4 regions of the Maridesulfovibrio gilichinskyi genome follow, and region 1 is predicted to be linked to each of the others. Evidence: predicted binding sites of a transcription regulator. Region 1 holds the regulator's gene; each other region holds the start of a gene.

Evidence for each region. The regulator sigma-54, encoded in region 1, starts transcription at its own class of promoters, with help from an activator protein. The targets are predictions, from matches to a motif close to CTGGCACGGNNNNTGCTT.
Region 2: nifH (nitrogenase iron protein) is a predicted target of sigma-54. The motif match lies at 2,795-2,812, and genes of this name have one in related genera.
Region 3: B9N78_RS05315 (periplasmic heavy metal sensor) is a predicted target of sigma-54. The motif match lies at 2,551-2,568, and genes of this name have one in related genera.
Region 4: B9N78_RS10145 (ammonium transporter) is a predicted target of sigma-54. The motif match lies at 1,176-1,193, and genes of this name have one in related genera.

Annotation. Positions count from the first base shown of each region.
Region 1 covers NZ_FWZU01000008.1:61,501-66,883, forward strand. The annotation lists gene B9N78_RS17475 (LptA/OstA family protein) at 1-624, shown strand, start outside; gene lptB (LPS export ABC transporter ATP-binding protein) at 655-1,377, shown strand; gene rpoN (RNA polymerase factor sigma-54) at 1,750-3,165, shown strand; gene hpf (ribosome hibernation-promoting factor, HPF/YfiA family) at 3,213-3,755, shown strand; gene B9N78_RS17495 (PTS sugar transporter subunit IIA) at 3,759-4,208, shown strand; gene rapZ (RNase adapter RapZ) at 4,235-5,116, shown strand; gene B9N78_RS17505 (PTS sugar transporter subunit IIA) at 5,155-5,383, shown strand, end outside.
Region 2 covers NZ_FWZU01000001.1:965,246-970,628, forward strand. The annotation lists gene B9N78_RS04595 (hypothetical protein) at 1-175, opposite strand, end outside; gene B9N78_RS04600 (hypothetical protein) at 365-1,315, opposite strand; gene B9N78_RS04605 (LeuA family protein) at 1,423-2,541, opposite strand; gene nifH (nitrogenase iron protein) at 2,876-3,706, shown strand; gene B9N78_RS04615 (P-II family nitrogen regulator) at 3,760-4,107, shown strand; gene B9N78_RS04620 (P-II family nitrogen regulator) at 4,107-4,481, shown strand; gene nifD (nitrogenase molybdenum-iron protein alpha chain) at 4,500-5,383, shown strand, end outside.
Region 3 covers NZ_FWZU01000002.1:70,670-76,052, reverse strand. The annotation lists gene ftsZ (cell division protein FtsZ) at 1-657, shown strand, start outside; gene B9N78_RS05320 (radical SAM protein) at 726-2,426, shown strand; gene B9N78_RS05315 (periplasmic heavy metal sensor) at 2,614-3,123, shown strand; gene B9N78_RS05310 (DUF4405 domain-containing protein) at 3,313-4,209, shown strand; gene B9N78_RS05305 (two-component system sensor histidine kinase NtrB) at 4,229-5,383, shown strand, end outside.
Region 4 covers NZ_FWZU01000003.1:371,537-376,919, forward strand. The annotation lists gene B9N78_RS10145 (ammonium transporter) at 1-1,072, opposite strand, end outside; gene B9N78_RS10150 (2-amino-3,7-dideoxy-D-threo-hept-6-ulosonate synthase) at 1,667-2,464, shown strand; gene B9N78_RS10155 (3-dehydroquinate synthase II family protein) at 2,482-3,465, shown strand; gene pheA (prephenate dehydratase) at 3,470-4,573, shown strand; gene aroA (3-phosphoshikimate 1-carboxyvinyltransferase) at 4,609-5,383, shown strand, end outside.

The DNA of each region.
Region 1 (5,383 bases):
GTGGACAAACTTGAATTAGGGCAGGCGGTACTCGTCGGACCTGAAGAAGGTAAGTGGTTCCCTATTTTTAAGGCCGGAGATACTCCTGATAGCAAAATGGAGATAGTCGGGTATGTTTATAACGCATATTTGAGTACAGAACCTCCTGCAGAAGTTAAAAAGGAAGCACCCGCTAAGAAACGTGTTCCAGGCGGCCCAGATGAAGTGCCTATTAAAATCACTTCCAAAAAGATGACTTTCAGTGAGAATAAGAATCAAATCACTTTTTCCGGCGATGTAACAGTTGTAAGACTTGATGTTACCTTAACGTCGGATACTCTTACCGCTATGTTAAAATCAGGCGGAGATTCTCTTAAAGATACCCAAAATAAAATTAAAGAAATTATAGCAACAGGCAGCGTAAATGTTGTTATGAATAATCGCAAAGGTTCATGCGATAAACTGACTTTTGTTGTAGGTGATTCGATTATCCTTATGGAAGGGAATGCAAAGCTGCAAGACGGTCCTAACTTAGTTCAAGGTAATTTGATCAAGTTTTATCTGAAAGACAACCGTTCTGAAGTTGTCGGTGGTGATAAGCCTGTTGAAGCAATCTTTTTCACTCCTAAAAATGTCGCTCCATAGTTTTTTATTAACAAATTTTATAGGATTTATATGTCTTCGATAATCGCCAACAAGCTGGTTAAAAACTACGGACAGAAAGAAGTTGTTCGCGGTATAAGCTTAAATGTTAAAGAAGGTGAAGTTGTAGGTTTACTTGGTCCTAACGGAGCAGGTAAAACCACCACTTTCTATATGCTTGTGGGTGTTGTTAAGCCTACTTCCGGCGATGTTTATCTTAATAAAAATCAGATCACCCGCTGGCCGCTGCATGAAAGAGCAAGGCATGGAATCAGTTATCTTCCGCAGGAAAGTTCTATATTTAAGAAGCTTTCAGTTCGTAAAAATCTGGAAATTATTATTGAGCATACCGGTCTTTCCGGTAAAGCAATCCCTATGCGGGCGAATCAGCTTTTGGATCAGCTCGGAATTTTGCGGCTGGCAGAACAGAAAGCTCTTTACCTTTCCGGCGGTGAGCGCCGCCGTCTTGAGATTGCAAGGGCTCTTATTAATGATCCCAAATTCATTCTGCTTGATGAGCCGTTTGCAGGGATTGACCCTATCGCGGTTATTGAAATTCAGGATATCATTTCTTCGCTCAAAGATATGGGACTCGGAATTCTTATTTCAGACCATAATGTCAGAGAAACATTAAGTATCTGTGACCGGGCTTATTTGGTATATGAAGGGCGCGTAATTTTGAACGGTGCTCCGGCGAGCATTGTAAAAAATTCCAAGGCACGCCGTTTATACCTCGGAGACAGTTTCAGTCTCTGATTTCTTGCTGCATGCTTTGTTTACGATCATATTCCCCCTTTTGGCCGGAAGATTTTGCGCGCATTCTGACCATTTTATCTTATCGGTTCTTGCTATAGCCCCCACTCAATTTAAGTAAATTTACCAATGTAGATTTACACTGACGCAGAACATTGGTACACTTTTTTCATGTACAATTTTAAAATTTGAAAGGTCCTGAAATTACGGATAAATATGTACTAATTCTTGCATGAGCTTCCTTAGTGTGGCATACTTAAATCAAGCTCAACGACAAGAAAAACATTTTTTTTGAAAATTTGTTGAAGGCCAATTTTATTGATCTGAATAATGTAAAAGATACTGCTTAAGCATATCAGAGGGTGGCAGGAATATATGGGACTGGAACTTAGACAACAATTAAAGCTTTCGCAGCAGCTGGTGATGACTCCTCAGTTGCAGCAGGCAATTAAATTGTTGCAGCTCTCCCGATTAGAACTGCTTGATACTGTTCAGCAGGAGTTGCTTGAAAATCCTATACTTGAAGAGGCTGAGGCTTTAGAACGGACTGACAGCCCTGATACTGAGGCAGGAACCGCAACGGCAGAAGATATTGCTATATCCCGTGAGGCTGACTGGGATAATTATCTCGGCGAATTTTCCAGTACTTCCAAGCAGGCCGGAACTAAAGAAACGGAGTCTCTTGACGAAGGGATGTCTTTTGAAGCACGGATGACCAAGGCAACCACACTTGAAGGTCATTTATCGTGGCAGCTGTGTCTTTCAAATTTTACAGAGAAAGAGCTTGTTGTCGGTGAGTGTATTATAGGTAATTTAAGCAGTAATGGGTTTTTACGAATTGAATTAGATGATATTTGTGAGACATGCCATGCCGAAATGGAAGATGTTGAAAGGGTTCTGAACCGAATTCAAAGATTTGATCCTGTCGGAGTTGCAGCCCGTAGCCCACAGGAATGTTTGCTTATTCAGCTAGAGGTTCTGCGTCTTGATGATGACCCTATCCTTGTTTCGCTGGTTAGAGATCATTTAGAAGATTTAGAGAAGAATAGATACAAGCCTCTTGCTCGAAAGTTTAAGCTTAGTATGGAAGATCTCAAGAGCTATATTGACCTGATGCAAACTCTTGATCCTCTTCCCGGTTCAAGTTTTTCTGGGGGAGAGTCTTTCTATGTCAGTCCTGATGCTTATGTATATGAATATGACGGAGATTTTGTTATAGTCCTGAACGAGGACGGTCTTCCAAAGTTACAGATGAATTCATTTTATGTAGAAACGCTGGCTTCGACAAAGGGAGAAGACAAAGAATATTTTCAGGAGAAGATGCGCTCAGCGCAGTGGCTTATGAAGAGTCTCTACCAACGGCAGCGTACTCTTTATAAGGTTCTGGAATCAATAGTCAGATTCCAAAGAGGTTTTTTTCAGGAAGGAGTATCAAAGCTCAAACCGCTTATTCTTAAAGAGGTGGCGGAAGATATTGAAATGCATGAATCTACAGTAAGCCGAATTACGACAAGCAAGTATGTGTCGACTCCGCATGGGATTTATGAGCTTAAATTTTTCTTTAACAGTGCTCTCGGACTTGATGACGGTTCGCAAGTCGGGTCCGAATCTGTTAAGGCTCTGATTAAGTCTTTGATAGGCGAAGAAAATAGTAAAAAACCTCTGAGTGATGAAAAAATAGCCGAGATGCTCAAGATTGAACTTGAGGTCAACATCGCCAGACGGACTGTAGCAAAATACAGAACTGCAATGGGAATTAAATCCTCATCCAAGAGGAAGCAGGTATTCTAGCAGTTCAGTAGAAAAGCATATTCACCCTTTACTCAAGGAGGATTCATATGAATGTTGCATTTACTTTTAAGAACTTTGACCCGTCTGACCATTTGAAGGAATATGCGAACACCAGGTTTACTAAGCTTGAAAAGTTTATAACAAATCCTGATAATACTGAAATGCAGGTCAACTTGTCTGTTGATAAGATCAGACACGTTGCAGATGTTATTTTCAGCTCCGATAATATTCATATCTCGGCATATGAAGCATCGGATGATATGTATTCAACTGTAGATTTGGTCCTTGCCAAGCTTGAAGTTCAGCTTAGACGTATGCGTGATAAGATGAGAGATCACAGACGTATCGAAGCTGCCCCCGGGCGTATGGACGTAATCAGCTTCACAACTGAGGAAGACGAAAAGTCTGAACCTACGATTGTTGAAACTGATCAGTTTGTGCCAAAGCCCATGTCTGTAGAGGAAGCCGCTATGCAGCTTCAGACCCTCGACCATGAATTCCTTGTTTTCAGAAATGCAGATACTGAAGCTGTTAATGTTATTTACCGTCGCAAGAATGGCGACTTTGGGTTGATTGATCCGGGATATTAATTGATGATAATAAATGATAATTTAGATAAGGAGCTGGTCCTTTTTGAACTTGAAAGTTCTGATAAGGAAGGCGTTCTGAGAGAAATGGTGACAGTACTTAATGCTAAAGGTGTTAAGCTAGATGTTGAAACCGCTCTCAAGGTCCTTATGACTCGTGAAAAATTAGGAACAACCGGTATAGGGGATGGCATTGCCATCCCCCACGGTAAATTGGACTGTCTTGAAGATATCTTTGTAGTTGTCGGTAGAAGCGGCAGCGGGATTGATTTTGAAGCTTTAGACGGTGAACCATGTCATATTTTCTTTATGGTTCTGGCTCCTGATCAAGGCGCCGGTACTCATTTGAAAGTACTTGCTCAAATATCCAGACAGCTTAAAGATGCAACTTTTAGAGAAGCATTCAAAAATGCTCAGAACCAGCAGGAATTGTTGAATCTACTGAATATCACTTAATTTAGGACATCGTGGAGGTCTTTTAGGTGGAAAGTGCAGACTCATTTCCGGTTATAGTTGTCAGCGGACTTTCAGGGGCCGGGAAATCAACAGTTTTAAAGGTCTTCGAAGATTTAAGGTTTTTCTGTGTCGACGGGCTTCCTGCAAGTATGCTGGCAAAGCTCGTTGAACTTTTTAAGGGTAAGGATGAAAATTATCGAGGACTTGTTCTCGGGATGGATCTGCGTCAATCGGATTTTGTCGAGGAATGGCAGTCTACCTGTGCACAGCTTGGCTCAAATGGAGTTTGCCCGAGTTTAATTTTTTTGGAAGCCAGACTTCCGGAATTGGTCAGACGTTATGCAACAACTCGCAGACCTCATCCTCTCGAATCTAAAAAGTTGGGACTTGAGCAGGCTTTGGAAGAAGAGAAAGTTCTTCTTGAACCTCTTCGTAGTGCCGCAGACCTTATAATCGACACAACGACCTATTCAATTCATGATCTCAGGCGTAGAATTCAGGAAAAATGGTCGGCTCTAACCGAAGGGAAGTCCGGCCTTCGTGTTAATGTTATTTCTTTCGGGTTTAAACATGATGTTCCGACCGAAGCGGATATGGTCATGGACTTAAGGTTTTTACCCAATCCATATTTTGATGAAAAATTGCGCCCGCTGTCAGGTCAGGATAAAGCTATTTCAGATTATGTGTTAGGGTCTGAGACAGGTTCGGTTTTTATTGAGAAATATTTAGATTTCCTTCAGTATATTCTTCCGCTTTATGAAGCGGAAGGGCGATACAGACTTACAATAGCTGTCGGGTGTACAGGCGGAAGGCATAGGTCCGTCGCTGTTGCAGAACGGATATTTGCCATTCTTAAGAAGAGCGGATACTCTGCTAGTCTTGAACACAAGCATATAAATTTAGACTAAAACCGTATTTTTTACGAAAACTTATATCGGGAATATAGATGGATACGGAAGCAAGTAAAGTCGGAATAGTTATTGTGACGCATGGGCACTTCGGACAGGCCCTTATCGATGCGGCTGAACTGATTGTCGGCCCTCAGGAAAATGTTTTGTCTCTTTGTGTAGATGGAACCAAAGGGATTGATGCTGCTGTTGAATCCTTAAAAAAATTTATTTCTCAGGTTAAAAGCAATGCAGGGGTTTTAATTCTTACCGACATGTTCGGGGGAA
Region 2 (5,383 bases), on a different contig from region 1:
CGTTAAGCCCGGTCTCTTTGGCACTGAGGAAGCCGTCACCGTCTCCATCATTCTCTTGAATCATGGAGCTTACGAACTCTTCGTTGCCCCCCTCTTTGCGAGCCTCCTGCATCTGGGCTATCATATCAGAAGAACCTTCTGAATTCATATAACTGCCGATACTTGAAACACTCATAATTTCCCATCCTTGTTCAAAATATGTCTGCATTAATAGCGGCAATATATGCCGTTTTTTCTATTAACAAAACTTAATGCAAACTATATTCCAAACAATTCAAGGAAATCAGCTACCATGCCACATACGACAACATACTGATTACATTTATTTTTTTATCAATGTAATCTATCTAAACCTGTAAAGATATTATACAGAGCAAGGGATAATACCGAGAGGGCTGGCCAAACCAGGCAAACATGGCCTACTCATAAAGCTATGCCCAGCAACAGGAACACTGACACCCGGCAAATCCGGATTCTGAGTTATTTTCACATACTCATCAGTAAAATCAATATGCATGGGAACGACTTCTGTTTCACCTTCACCGCAAATGCTTTCGCGGTGCAGCGGAGTGAATACACTTTTTTTGCCGTCCTTATCCGTTGCTATTATGCTGGTTAAAGTAGTTGCAATATGAGTGACCGATCCGTCTTCTCCGAAGACAAGTGAATTATGATCTGCATGAATTCCTACTGCATCAGAATCATATGCAAGAATTTCTCCTGCAAAAGTTTTTATGGATGAAGGAACACCCGGCTCAACAGACTCTAATCTACCCTCCGGAGAAAAACTGAACCCTACCCGCGATTTAACTATTCCGACAGGGGTAGGAACTTCAACAATCTCGCCCGGCCACAAGGTAACACTGCGCAAGGCTTCATTTTCATAAAAACTCATCCCGATAATTTTAGTGCGGATCAAACCGATTGGAGTCATTAACTCAATCGGATCAGCTAAACCGGCTTCATCTTCCTGACTCCAATAACCGGAAAGCTTGCCGTTTAAAGGAAAAACTCTGCTGATTCCGCCACCTGGATGAAAAGTAACCAACTCTACAACAATATCACCTATCGGAGTTTTAACTAAGGTCTTTTCTTCCAAAGGCACAGATTTGGGAAGTCCTGACTCATAAAAAGATAAGGCTTGAACAGTTTTTCGTCTGAGATCATCGGTCGAATACTGAGGCACAAGTTTACCTACAGGTGTTTCAAGAACACATGCTCCGGAAGGTGAACAAATATGGACAGATCCATTCGCGTACATTTCTATAGGCCCTGCAACAGGAACATCACCTAATCTTGTTTTGCATAAATCCATGTCCAATCTCCCTTCTAACAACTAAAAATTATGCTGAATTAGTTAAAATACACTATATGAGATATTACATTTAAATGTTTACATGCTATTTTCACTCATGCTTATTTCTATTTTTCAGAATTCAAGGTCAACTCAACGAGCTCTCCTTTGGTGAGCGGACGCATTAATTCACATGAAAGTTTTCGCACAGCCTGCGTAAGAGCGGAAAGATTACGCTCAGAAAAATCTTTTACAAGCGGCGCAATTTCACCGTCGCTTAATGCCGAAGCGACTGCTGACTTACCGCTCTTACCGCCGACTGCGAGCTTACGGGTTTTCCCTACAAGCTCAGGATTATATGGTTCAAAGAGTTCAGGTGATTTACTTAATGCATGTGCGTGCAAACCGGATTCACAGGCGAAAATATCAGTTCCAACTACCGCTTTAGTCCGCGCGATAGTCACTCCGGCCGCGCTGGAAACAAAGCTGCAAAGATCCACAAGCCCTTCTGTAGAATATGGATGGTTCTCATTATTAAGCGAAAGATATGCAATCAACTCTTCCGTGGCGGAGATGCCGGACCGCTCACCTATTCCCAGCACGCTTACATCCACATATTTTGCACCGGCCCCAAGGGCAGTTACCGCATTTGCGGTCGCCATACCGAAATCGTCATGGCAGTGGACGGCAAAATCAATATTGATCTGACTGCTGAACAACTGCACCAGATTTTCAGTAGCTTTCGGAGTAAGTTGCCCGAGTGAATCCGCAAGACGAATGCGCGAAGCTCCCGACACTTTTGCAAGTAACGCCACGGTCAGAGCAAAAGCTTCATCAGCTCTTGAAAGGTCTTCCAGTCCGATAGAAACATATCTAAGACCGTGGTTCTTAGCCGTCTCAACCGTTTTAGTTAGTTTTTTGAGTAATCCTGCCCGATCAAGGCCAAGCCTCTTCTCTATATGAAGGTCTGAAACCGGAACACCTATATTAATGCGGTCAACAGGAAGCTTTGAAACTGTAATAACATCTTCTTCGCGGCAGGGACTCCAGACACTGAATTTTGTATTACCGTTTAATGAGCGTCCATATTCTGCAAGTTCCTGCAAATCTTCCTGCCCTACCCAGCCCAGTTCTACTTCATCTATTCCAAGAGCTACAAGCCCTGCGACAATGCGTTTACGAGTATCAATATTAAAATATGCGCCGAACAACTGTGCGCCTTCTCTGAGTGTTGTATCTATCAACATGTCATGGCTCCTTGTCGTTAGTAGATAATCATTACTAAGCACAATCAATGCCAATGGGCGCCATTCGTATATTATCTTGTAATAATACGCTTATTTTAAAAACACATCCTACTTCAATCTACATACATTTTTGTAGGAAACTACACTAACGTATGTAGTTTATGTCGCTACCCACGTTTTATGTAGATTCTTTCTAGGCCCCGTTGAATGAATTAATACCGTTATATTAGATAGTTAACTTGCAAAACCTAATTTGGCACGCCAATTGCCTTATGTGAATCAGCATCAACGTAAATTTTAAAATATAAACCCTTGGAGGAGTATCATGAAAAAGATGAGAAAAGTCGCAATTTACGGAAAAGGCGGTATCGGCAAGTCTACAACTACTCAGAACACTGTTGCCGGTTTGGCACAGATGGGACGTAAAATAATGGTTGTAGGCTGTGACCCTAAAGCTGACTCCACCCGTCTTCTTCTTGGTGGTCTAGCTCAGAAATCAGTTCTCGATACTCTTCGTGAAGAAGGCGAAGACGTAGAACTCGAGGATATCCGCAAGCCCGGTTACGGCGACACTTGGTGTGTTGAATCCGGTGGTCCTGAACCAGGAGTAGGTTGCGCCGGTCGCGGTATCATCACTTCCATCAACATGCTCGAAAATCTCGGTGCTTACGAAGAGTCTGAAGGACTCGACTACGCATTCTATGACGTTCTCGGCGACGTTGTCTGCGGTGGATTCGCAATGCCTATCCGTGACGGTAAAGCAGAAGAAATCTACATCGTATGTTCAGGTGAAATGATGGCAATGTATGCAGCCAACAACATCTGTAAAGGTATTATGAAGTATGCTCAGTCCGGTAGCGTCCGTCTCGGCGGTCTTATCTGTAACTCACGTAACGTTGATAACGAAAAAGAGATGATCGAAGAACTTGCTAAAAAGATCGGCACACAGATGATCTACTTTGTTCCTCGTGACAACGACGTACAGCGTGCAGAAATCAACCGTAAAACTGTTATCGAATGGAATGATAAAGTTCCTCAGGCTGATGCATACCGCGGTCTTGCTAAAGCTATCGATGACAACACAATGTTTGTTGTACCTAAACCTCTTGAAATTGAAGAACTTGAACAGCTCCTGCTCGACTTCGGTCTGCTGGAAGTAGCTTAACACTTACCCCTTTTAAAAAACATTATATTCAAATCGCACCATAGGAGAGCCAAATGATGATCATGGTAAGAGCAATAGTTAGACCGGAAAAAGCAGACGCAGTTCTGGCAGCACTCATGGACAACGGATTTCCGGCTGTAACAAAATATTCAGTAGCAGGTCGCGGTAAACAACGCGGTATCAAAATCGGCGAAGTTACCTACGACGAAATTCCTAAAACCATGCTCATGAGCGTTGTTAAGGCTGAAGATAAAGATTTCGTCATCAGCACCATCATGGACGCTGCAAGATCAGGAACCAAGGGAGCTTTCGGAGACGGTAAGATTTTCGTTTCAGAAGTTGGCGATGTCTACACTATCAGTTCCGGCGTAAAGGAAGGCGCTGCAGAGGGAGAGGCATAATGCAGGAAATCATCGCCATTGTGCGGATGAACATGATGAACCGCACCAAAGCAGCACTTGATGAAGCAGGCGTAGATGCCTACTTCGCTCACGAAGCTCAAGGCCGGGGAAAAGGATTCGTTAACTCAGCGGTCCTTGAAGGAGCAGAAAGCGGATACGAAGAAGCCGCAGCTGTTCTCGGTGAAAAAGGTAAGCTTTACCCTAAACGCATATTAACAGTTGTCGTTCCAGATGACCTCGTCGATGACATTGTTGAAGCTATCATCAAAGCTAACCAGACCGGAAAACCCGGTGACGGCAAAATCTTTGTAACTCCTCTCGGAGATGCAGTACGCGTCAGAACCGCTGAAAAAGGCAAAAAAGCTATCGTTTAGTTCCAAGGAGATTGCAAGATGACAAAAACGACAAAAATGGTGCAGTGGAGCCCCACTGATATTAAGGACGAGCTTCTCAAGAAGTATCCTCCTAAAGTGGCCCGCAAACGCGCCAAACAGATAATGATTAATGAAGCGGTCGGCGCTGATACATCCCCTGAAATCGTAGCCAACGTTCGTACCATTCCAGGCATCATCACAATGCGCGGCTGTACTTACGCAGGTTGTAAGGGCGTTATCATGGGACCGACCCGTGACATCGTAAATATCGTCCACGGTCCTATCGGTTGCAGCTTTTACGCATGGCTTACCAGACGTAACCAGACTGATGCTGGAAAAGACGGCGAAAACTATATTCCATACTGTTTTTCAACAGATATGCAGGATCAGGATATTATCTTCGGCGGGGAAAAGAAGCTCGAAGCAGCGATTATTGAAGCTTACGAACTGTTCCACCCTAAAGGTATCTGTATTTTCGCAACATGTCCTGTCGGCCTGATCGGTGATGACATTCACGCTGTAGCAAGAAAGCTGTCTGCCCAGTATGAAGATTGTAACATTTTTGCTTTCTCCTGCGAAGGATACAAAGGTGTTTCTCAGTCAGCCGGTCACCATATTGCTAACAACCAGGTCTTCACTCACCTTGTAGGTGAAAATAAAAAATCTCCTGAAGGTGAATATAAAATCAACCTTCTCGGTGAATACAACATCGGCGGTGATGGTTTTGAGATTGACCGTATTTTCAAAAAATGCGGCATCACAAACATCTCAACCTTCTCCGGTAACTCAACATACGACCAGTTTGCCTCTGCTCAGCATGCCGACCTAAGCTGCGTAATGTGTCACAGATCTATTAACTACGTAGCGGACATGCTGGAAACTAAATACGGCATTCCATGGAT
Region 3 (5,383 bases), on a different contig from region 1:
ACTGTTCACGGTTTAATCAACCTTGACTTTGCTGATGTTAAGGCTGTCATGTCCAGCTCCGGACTTGCTCTCATGGGTACAGGAATAGCCAGAGGCGAAAACAGAGCCCGCGAAGCCGCAATGAAAGCTATCACAAGCCCCCTTCTTGAAGATGTTTCAATTGAGGGAGCTAAAGGCGTACTCATCAACATCACCTGCTCCCCTGACATGACCATTGATGAAGTCAGCGAAGCTGCAAATATTATTTACGAAGAAGCTCACGAAGATGCACAGATTTTCTTCGGAACTGTTTTTGATCCTGATGCCGGTGACGAAATGCGCATTACCGTTATTGCTACAGGTATCGACTCCGCAGAAGAGAAACCGATGCAGCCTGTAATTGAAATGCAGCAGCCTACCCGTTCTAACATTACTCCTAGAGGCATGGCTCCACGAGCTACCGAACAAGGTAATGTAAGACATCTCGGCAATCTTCATTCAGAAGAAGACCGCTCTATTCCCGCATATCTGCGCTCAGGAGCGAAACCGGCTGAAACCGCTGGAAATTCTGAACCTGTGAAAAATAAAACTGCTGCAAATTCAGGCGGAGAAGAATTCATCTTCCATGATGATGACGATTTTGAAGTACCGACTTTTATCCGCAAACAGGCTGATTAATACTGTCTGCAAATGAAAATTAATAAGGAAACAATTCTGATTTACCGGAACACGCTGGAACCTGATACATGTCTGTAAAAGAGGATTTTATATATTATGGACGTGAAGAACCTATAGCTGAAGAGACTGGTGGACGACTGCCCACGGCCCTGGTCTTCCCCGGCAGAAAAGGTGCTGCTCTTTCCACTTTAGGATGGCAGGCTGTTTATCGCCTGCTGGCTCCTGAAGATGAACTTGCAGTTGAAAGGTTTTTTCTTGGTGATCCGGGACAGCCTTCTGTTTCCATGGACAGTGACAAAGAACTGTCCGAGTTTCCCCTGATCGGCTTCAGCATAAACTTCGAGGAGGAGTATCTCCACCCCGTAAGAATGCTGAAAGATTCGGGCGTTCCGGCTTTATCGTCGGAACGCCCGGGCTTCCCGCTGGTTATGGCCGGAGGTCCGGTTGCATTTTTAAATCCTGCACCGATAGCACCCTTTTTCGATCTTTTCTGGGTAGGAGAAGCCGAAGCGGGACTTAAGGATTTATGCCTCGAACTTAAACGGCATATCTACGACGGCGGAAGCAAGAATGACTTTCTTGAACTTATCAAAGACAGACCTGGAGTATACGTTCCCGCAAAAACGTCAGGCAAGGTCAAAAGAGCTCTTGTTCCTCCTGCTCCTTGTGGAGAGAACGATCACGTTCCTGTTCTGTCAACACCGGCATATTCCTGTTTCATAAGTCCGGAAGCTGTTTTCAAAGACATGTTTCTGGTTGAAGTGAACAGAGGCTGCCCTTACGGGTGCAGGTTCTGCGCGGCAGGGTACATCTATAGACCTCCAAGGCACGCCTCTCTTGACCAGCTTAAAGAGATTGTTGAACTGGCAGATCCTCCCAAAGTGGGTCTAGTAGGAACGGCTCTTACAGACTGGCCTGATCTAATCCCTTATATTGAATGGCTCAAAAACAGAAAAACCAAATTTTCTTTATCCTCAGTCAGAGCTGACGGGTTAACCGTAGAACTGCTCGATATTTTGCGGGCATCCGGCGTCCGCACTGTCACTCTGGCTTTAGAAGGTGCAAGTAAGCGGCTGCGTGACAGTGCAAGCAAGAACCTTAATGAAGAAGACTTCCTGCGCGCGGTAGAACTTTGCGCTGCCAAGGGAGTAAATCATTTACGGATGTATATTATCGTAGGATGGCCCGGTGAAACCGATGCAGATTACGAAGAATTTGCTTCCATGCTTGAGAAGATCGATCAGGCGCGCAGTCGCGGACAAGGTAACAAGAAAAAACAATTCATGCGCATTACCTTAGGCGCCAGTTGCCTCGTACCGAAACCTTGGACTCCGCTTCAGTGGACAGCCATGCCCTCCGAAACAGAACTTAAAAATGTTCTGGCTAAAGTGAACTCACTTACCAAAAAATATAAAGGCGTAACATTCTCAGGCGATTCACCATTTCAAGCAAGACTTCAAGGTATTCTTGCCCGTGGCAATGAAGAATTGCATAAATTTATCATGATAGCCGCTGAAGAAGGCGGCTGGAAAAAAGCTTTCAAATACTACGAAGGCGACCTTGAAAAATTTATTGACCACAATCTGGATAAAAATGATCCCCTGCCGTGGGATTTTATTGAAACAGGTATAAACAAGTCTTACCTGTGGCGCGAATGGGAACGATACCTTAAAGGGGTTATGACTCCTCCATGTCCTCCGGAAGGATGCGCACAATGTAAAGCCTGTGGAATGCACAAATGGCTTACAGATAATTCCGATATTATTTAAACAGCTTGCACCAATCCCGTATTACGCTGCACTTGTGCAATATATGTGCAGTTAATTGCACCAAAACATATTCAACACAATCCCCAATCCAACATAACTCATTGATATTACCACACTAAAAGTTTTGGCACGTATACTGCTGTATACTTCTCCGAGAGGGCAACAACATTTAACTGTAGGAGATTATATGAAGAAAAAAACTTTGATCCCACTAGCAATTGTATTTGTATTATCGATGGCCGCAGTAGCCATGGCAGGCGGTGGTTACCATAATGGATATCATAATGGAGGCAACTGGGCAGCCTTAAACCAGCTGGCACCTGAAAAACAGCAGTTAGCTCAGGAAATTATTTCTAAATACGAAACGACTTTCCGTACACTCAAAAATGAACAATGGGCTAAACGTACAGAACTTGATGCTCTTGTAAATTCAGGTAAAGCTGACAAAGCGACTATCCACGCAATGGTAAAAGATCTCTCTGATGTAAGAGAAAAAATGTTTACTACTCATCAGAAGATGGCTGATGAACTTGAACAGGTTACAGGGCTTGTTGTCCCCGGACCTGGAAACGGACCAAGAGGCATGGGTATGATGCAGAACGGAAACAGAGGTATGATGCAGAACGGCTACGGAGGCTGTGGCAACAACCAAAATCCAAACTGCAATCCACAGCAGGGATGCCCCCGCTTTAACTAATAACTTTATTAAACGTTCATCTACACAAAACAGGAAAACGGGTAAAAAGGAGGACATATATGTCCTCCTTTTTTATTAATTCTCTTTCTAATAAGATAAGAGTTACGTATACATAATAGAACACATTAAAACTGATTCAGTTTCCTGTAACATTTAATTTTAATTTACCAAAAGGATAGGAGATTTTTAATGCTTAGAAAAATAACATCATTAATCAGTTTCTTTGCGATTATCGTCCTGTCTCTAACAAGTATAATTCTTTATTTAGTACCACAAGGACGCGTTGCATACTGGGCGGACTGGACATTCCTTGGGCTTAGTAAAGACCAATGGGGCTCCATCCATATCTGCACAGGAGTGCTTTTTCTTTTTGCTTCAATCATCCATATCTGGCTTAACTGGAAACCCATTATTGCATATCTTAAGAAAAAATCCTCCACATCAAATTTCTCATCAGCAGCATTTTTTATCAGCATTCTTCTCACCCTGTATGTTGCAATAGGATCATTAACAGGGCTTCCACCTATGAAGCAGGTTCTTGAATTTTCTGCTTACCTTAAAACTCAAGGCGAAATGAAATATGGCAATCCTCCGTATGGACATGCCGAACTCAGTTCTCTTGCCGTATTCTGCAAACGCATGGGACTTGATCTTGATAAGGCTGTGGCCTCAATTAAAGGGGCGGAGATAGAAATTGAATCTACAGCGCAATCAATCAGAGCTATTGCGGACAAAGCCGGACTTACCCCCAAAGAACTCCACGAAATTATTTTAAAGGATCAGCCTGAGCAAAGAACCAACATGAACGCAGGCGGGCCGCTTAATCAATCCGGCATGCACCAAGACTCAGGTTACAACAACAGCGGAAGCGGCATGGGCAGCGGAATGGGAAGCGGCGCGGGAAGCGGACTCGGCAAATTGACACTCGAAGAATATTGCGAGAGACAAAATCTTGATCTCAATACTGCTCTTGGAATACTTAGAGAAAAAGGTGCTGTTGTTGACAAGTCCACAACCATCCGTGACATTGCAGGCATGTTGAATATGACATCACCTCGTCAAATTGGAATACTTTTACACCCTTAAACATAAACCAGACTAGTTAATGGAATTAAGCTCACAAAGATCACAAAGATTGCCGCTGGCTTTAGCTCTTCTGGCTCTGCTGCTGCTCGGCGCAGGTTCTCTCTACCTTACGTGGCAAAACCTGCGCCAGATGCAGCAGACTGTGTTTGAGCATATGCTTCTTTCAGCAAAGTCCATTACCCGCGGGCTTGATATTCAACTTGCGGACGGAATGCGCAGAATGCGCTGGCAGGGAATGCATAATCAGCAAGCTCGTGAAAATCTTGTTCCGGCGGCAAGAGAACTTTTTCAGGAAATGGTCGCACAGGGCGATCTGCTTTTTATCGGACTGTACGGCCCGGATGACAACCCCTTAGTCGTGGTAGGACAAAAAGATGCATCCACCACGTTCACTCCCCCCACGCCTATTTTCAACATGATCCGCTCGCTCAATGAAGCAAGCACTCCGGTTGTTATCAACGGAAAAGCAGCCCTGCTTTATGGTACGCAAGGGCAGCCTCATCTACTAAGACTCTATGGACAGAAACATAACAGATTTCTTCCGCCTCAAGAACAGCAAACCTATATTCTGCTCGGGTTAAGTGCAGAAAAACATCTTGCACAATTTAAACAGTACAGGCGAGCAGCCCTTATGCAGACCGGCTATATTTTCCTCGCCGGATTTGTCTTATGGTTACTTGCAGTCGCCTATTTTCAACGCAGAGAAGAAGACAAGCAAATTATTAAACTCGAAAGATTTCAGACAAATCTTCTCGATAATATGCCTGACGGACTGCTGACCCTTTCACCGGATGAAACAATTTTAGCAGCTAACGGCTCAGCACACTCCCTGATGGACAGCCCGGAAGGAAAATCCCTTGCAGGACTAAGCTGGAAGACCTTCTCCTTTGAATCTATTCAAAAATTCAGGCGCGGTGATGTCTTATGGGAACATGTAAAACTCAATGGAAAGAATCTGGAATTAATTTTCTTTCCATACTTTGAAAGTTCCGAAGAGCACAGAACAATGGTTATCATCAGAGACAGGACAGATATAGCCGAACTTGAAGACGACCTTAATGAAGCAAGAAGACTCGCATCCATAGGATCACTGGCAGCGGGGGTCGCCCATGAGATACGCAATCCGCTCAGCTCATTACGCGGATTTGCTCAGCTATTTGCCGATAAACTGAAA
Region 4 (5,383 bases), on a different contig from region 1:
GAACTGTGAACAATCCACAAGCTAATGTTCCCCATGCTCCGCAGACACCGTGTACGGAAACAGCACCGACTGGATCATCAATTCTTAATATTTTATCAATTAGTTCGATTGAGAGTACTACAAGAACACCTGCGATCAGGCCGATTATGATTGAACCGGCAGGGGAAACTGTTGCACAGCCTGCGGTAATACCTACGAGACCAGCAAGTGCTCCGTTACAAGTCATCGAAATATCAGGTTTACCGTATTTGATCCAAGATGTTATCATTGCACCGAGCAGACCTGCACAACCGGAGAGGCTTGTTACTACTGCGATGAGGCCGATTGAACCGTCAGCGGTTGTTGTTGAACCGGGGTTGAATCCGAACCAACCGAACCAGAGAATGAATACACCAAGAGATGCTAATGGAATGTTGTGGCCCGGAATAGCTTTTGCTTTTCCGTCAGCAGTGTATTTCCCAATGCGTGGTCCTACTACGATAGCTCCTGCAAGAGCAACCCATCCACCTACGGAGTGAACAACTGTTGAGCCTGCAAAGTCCATGAATCCGAGGCCTTCAAGCCATCCTGCGCCGGAGTCTCCGAGCCAGAGGCTGCCCCATGCCCAGTGACCTGAAATAGGGTAGATAATCCCTGTTACTATCATAGTAACAAAGAAGTAGCTGCTGAATTTTGTGCGTTCGGCAATACCACCGGAAACAATTGTAGCTGCTGTTGCGGCAAAAACAGACTGGAAGAACCAGAAGGTCAGTGTCCACTGTGCGTCAGGGCTGGTCAGACCTACTCCTGCCAGACTGAATCCTGAGGTTCCTATAAAACCTGCAGCATCAATTCCGAACATGAGTCCGAAACCGAAAAGGAAAAAGATAATTGAACCTGCAGCAAAGTCGAGAAAGTTTTTCATTAGGATGTTACCGGCGCTTTTAGCTCTGGTGAATCCTGCTTCAACACATGCAAAGCCTGCCTGCATAAACATAACGAGTATGGCGGCAACAAGGGTCCATAAAATGTTAGCGTGGGTCTGAGTAAGATATTCTTCCCCAGCAAAAGCCGCGGTTGGCGCGGCCAGCATCAGCACAGCGAGAATGGTCGAAATTTTCCGGCCTATTGATGGAAATTTGGAAATCATAAAGTCCTCCTCCAGGGTGTAAATTGCTTTAAGGATGCAGCTATCTAAGCATCTACCGTGCCAAGTATTCAACTTATTAATATAATTGAGTTTATTTAAAAGAGGGTGTTTTTTTCTATTACAAATCTGTATTAATATACTTTTTTGTGTACTTTTATGTCCTACTAATTAACAAAAAAGTAATTATTTTGTTGTATGCGTTTTGCCAGACGCTCGAAATTAACAATAATCGAGTATTATATATGATAGGAAAAAAATAAATAAAGTTGTTGACTCTTTTTGGTGAGAATGGTTACGTGTTTCCTATGCAAACTTTCAACACCCTGGGCGCTAGCCATTCATTTTTTTATTACTTTTACTTTTGGTGCACCCACGCTTGTGGTCGGGTGGAGGTTTGCTCGTAAGTAATAAAAAGTCTTAGCAAACTACCTCTACTAAAGGGCCGCAGGCGATAACTCGCCGGCGGCCCTTTTTTTTTAACTGAGGTCGCCAAAGGAAAGCGGTTCTGAAGTAAGGTTAAACAACCGGAGAACTAAAATGGATATCGGGAAAAAAATCAGACTTGAAAGAATTTTCAATAGAGAAACCGAAAGAACAATAATTGTTCCTATGGATCATGGTATCAGCGTCGGACCGATCGCAGGACTTGAGAATCTGCGTCAGGCTGTGGATGATATGGTCTCCGGCGGAGCCAATGCTGTTCTAGGTCACAGAGGGCTTGTCCGTTGCGGACACCGCAGTGAAGGACAGGATGTAGGTCTTATTGTTCACCTTTCTGCAAGTACATCTCTTTCTCCCACTCCCAATGCTAAAGTTCTGGTCGGTTCTGTTGAAGACGCTCTGCGCCGCGGTGCTGATGCCGTAAGTGTTCATGTCAATCTCGGAGATGAAAGTGAAACACAGATGCTCCGCGATCTCGGTGAAGTTTCCGCCAAGGCTACCAGTTGGGGAATGCCTGTTCTCGCTATGGTTTACGCCCGCGGTCCTAAAATTAAAAATGAATACGATCCTGAAGTTGTTGCTCATTGCGCCCGTGCCGGTGAAGAGCTTGGCGCAGATATAGTTAAAGTCTGTTACACCGGTGATCCTGAATCTTTTAGACGTGTTACTGATGGTTGTTGTATTCCGGTTGTTATTGCAGGCGGGCCGAAGCTTGATACAACAAGGGCATTTCTCCAGATGGTTTCAGATTCAATCAGCGCAGGCGGTTCCGGTCTTTCTGTCGGGCGTAACGTTTTTCAGCATAAGAATCGCGTTAAACTGGTAAAAGCTCTCAGTAAAGTTGTTCATCAGGACGAAACTGTTGAAGCCGCTCTCGAATTTCTCGGCGAATAACATAATTGGAAATAATGATGAAAAAGATAATTTTTAAAGCGATTCCTTTTGATAAAGAACTTCTGACATTAGCTCTTGAGTCCGGTGTCGACGCTGTTCTTGCTGATGCTCAGCATGTCAAAGCTATTACGGAACTCGGCAGAGTTACTGTAATTACACCGGAAGATATGCCGCTTGTTTCAATTGATCAGAAAAGTGATGAAGATATTGCGATAAATCTTGCGACGGAAGGACGTGAAGTCTGCCTTACAAAAGGGTGGGAAATTATTCCTGTAGAAAATATTCTTGCACAGGTTAAAAGTCTGGCTCTTGAGGCTGAATCTTTGGACCGTGCCAGACTTGCCGCAGGAGTTCTTGAGCGCGGAGCTGACACAATTGTTGTTTTGCCGGAAGCGGCACATGATCTTAAGACAATTGTTGCAGAACTTAAACTCAGTCAGGGCCATATGGAATTACAAAAAGCTAAGATTACCAAAATTGAATCTGCGGGTCTCGGCCATCGCGTCTGCGTAGATACGATCTCCATGCTAAAAAAAGGTCAGGGTATGCTGGTTGGTAATTCAAGCGGTTTTACTTTTCTTGTTCACGGTGAAACAGAATCAAACCCTTATGTCGCGGCCCGTCCGTTCAGAGTAAATGCCGGAGCTGTGCATGCTTATGCACAAATGCCAGGAGACAGAACAACTTATTTGCAGGAACTTACTGCCGGAACCGAAGTCCTTATCGTTGATGCGACCGGAAAGACTTCTATTGCAACAGTCGGTAGGTGCAAAGTTGAAGTAAGGCCGATGCTGCTCATAACAGCTGAAGTTGAGACTCCGCAGGGACCGGTTGTCGGTAAAGTGTTTTTGCAGAATGCAGAAACAATAAGAGTTGTAAGCGGTGAAGGCGAGCCTGTAAGCGTAGTCACAATCAAGCCCGGCGATGAAATTATGTGCCGTCTTGATGATGCTGGACGCCATTTCGGAATGCGTATTACTGAAGAGATTGTTGAGGAATAATAGAATGTCAGAATCCAGCAAAAAGAATTTGAATCACTTAAGAGAAGAAATTGATACACTCGATGTTGAGATACTTGAGCTTCTCAATAAGCGAGCTGCCGCATCTCTTTCGGTAGGTAAGCTCAAAGCAGGTTCCGCAGATCAGATTTTTAAACCTTTTAGAGAGCAGGAAGTTCTCAGAGGTTTGACAGAGCGTAATCCCGGTCCGCTTCCAAGTGAACATCTTGAGGGCATTTATCGCGAGATTATTTCTTCATCACGCAGGTTGCAGCGTCCTGAAAGAGTAGTCTATCTGGGACCTGAAGGGACATTTTCATACTTTGCAGGATTAGAGCACATGGGACGTCAGGCTGACCTTGTCCCGAAAAATAATTTTGAAGACATTTTTGTAGCCGTTTCCAAAGGTGAAGCCGATTTAGGTATAATTCCCCTTGAAAATTCTCTAGCAGGAACAGTCGGGCAGAATGTTGATTTGTTCATGCGATACCCCGTGTATATTCAGGATGAATTGTATAGCCGTATCAGCCATGCGCTCATTACCAAAGGGGCAGGCCTGGATCAGATTAATACAGTATATTCACATATAAAAGTTTTGGAACAGTGCGCCGGATGGTTGCGAAGCAATCTTCCTGATGTGAAGCTGGAAGCGGTTGATTCCACTGCAAAGGCGGCTTCAATGGTCGCAGAGGGTGATGATACCTGCGCAGCTTTGGGCAACATCAAACTGGCTAATATTTTCGGACTTCATGTTGTGTCCGAAGCTGTAGAAGATTTTCCGGATAACTGGACAAGATTTTTAATAATCGGCCCTAAACCGGGAATCGAAGGTAAAAGGGATAAAACAACTATTCTTTTCACCACTCCTGATCAGCCGGGAGCATTAGTCGGTGTTCTTAATGTTCTCTCCGGCAAAGATATTAATATGACTAAACTGGAATCCCGTCCTTTTCTCGGTGAAAAATGGAAGTATATGTTTTTTGTAGATCTTCAGGGCGATCTCAGCACTGAGGAATATGAAAGCATCATTGATGAACTCAGGTCACGCTGTCTTACTTTTAAAATTCTGGGAAGTTATCCAAGCGGATCACAGAACGGAAGTAGACTTTAGTTCTTACAACTATTTTTAAAAAAAGGAATAAACGGATGACTTCCGATAATGTAATAAAAATCAAGGCTCCTTCATCAAAGTCCATGTCTCATAGAGCTCTTATTGCGGGGGCTTTTTCAGACGGACAGACTGTGGTGCTTGATCCTTTGGACAGTAACGATATCAATAGGACTATGGACTGCCTTTCCACCATGGGCGCACAGTTTGATGTTGAGCAGAATTCTACTACCGTTACAGGTATGCATGATGGTCCGCACGGCGGCGTAAAAGAACCGGCTGTCCTTGAAATGAGAGATTCAGGAACTACATGCAGGCTTATCACAGCAATTGCAGGAGCTGGAAAAGGAGTTTTCCGCATTCAGGGAACGCCCAGAATGCATGATCGTCCTATCGGAGAACTTACCAAAGCTCTTGAGTCGCAGGGCGTAAAAGTTACTTTTGCCGATAAAAACGGATATCCGCCTGTAACACTTGAATCTAACGGCTTTATCGGCGGTAATATTGAAATATCTCTTGAAGAAAGCAGCCAGTATCTTTCAGGCCTACTGCTGGCTGCCCCGTATGCACATAAAACAACTGTGATTAAAGTTGTAGGTAAAAAAGCTGTTTCATGGCCGTATGTTGCATTGACTCTTAAGGTTATGGAAGATTTTAAAATTTCATTTTCGGTAGAAGCTCTTAAGAACGGAGAGTGGAAAAAGACAAACTGGAGAAAAGTCTCTAAAGTTGTCCCCGGTGAAATACGATTTCGCGTGAATCCTTCTGATTACAAAAAAGACAATTATGAAGTTGAAGGTGACTGGAGTAACG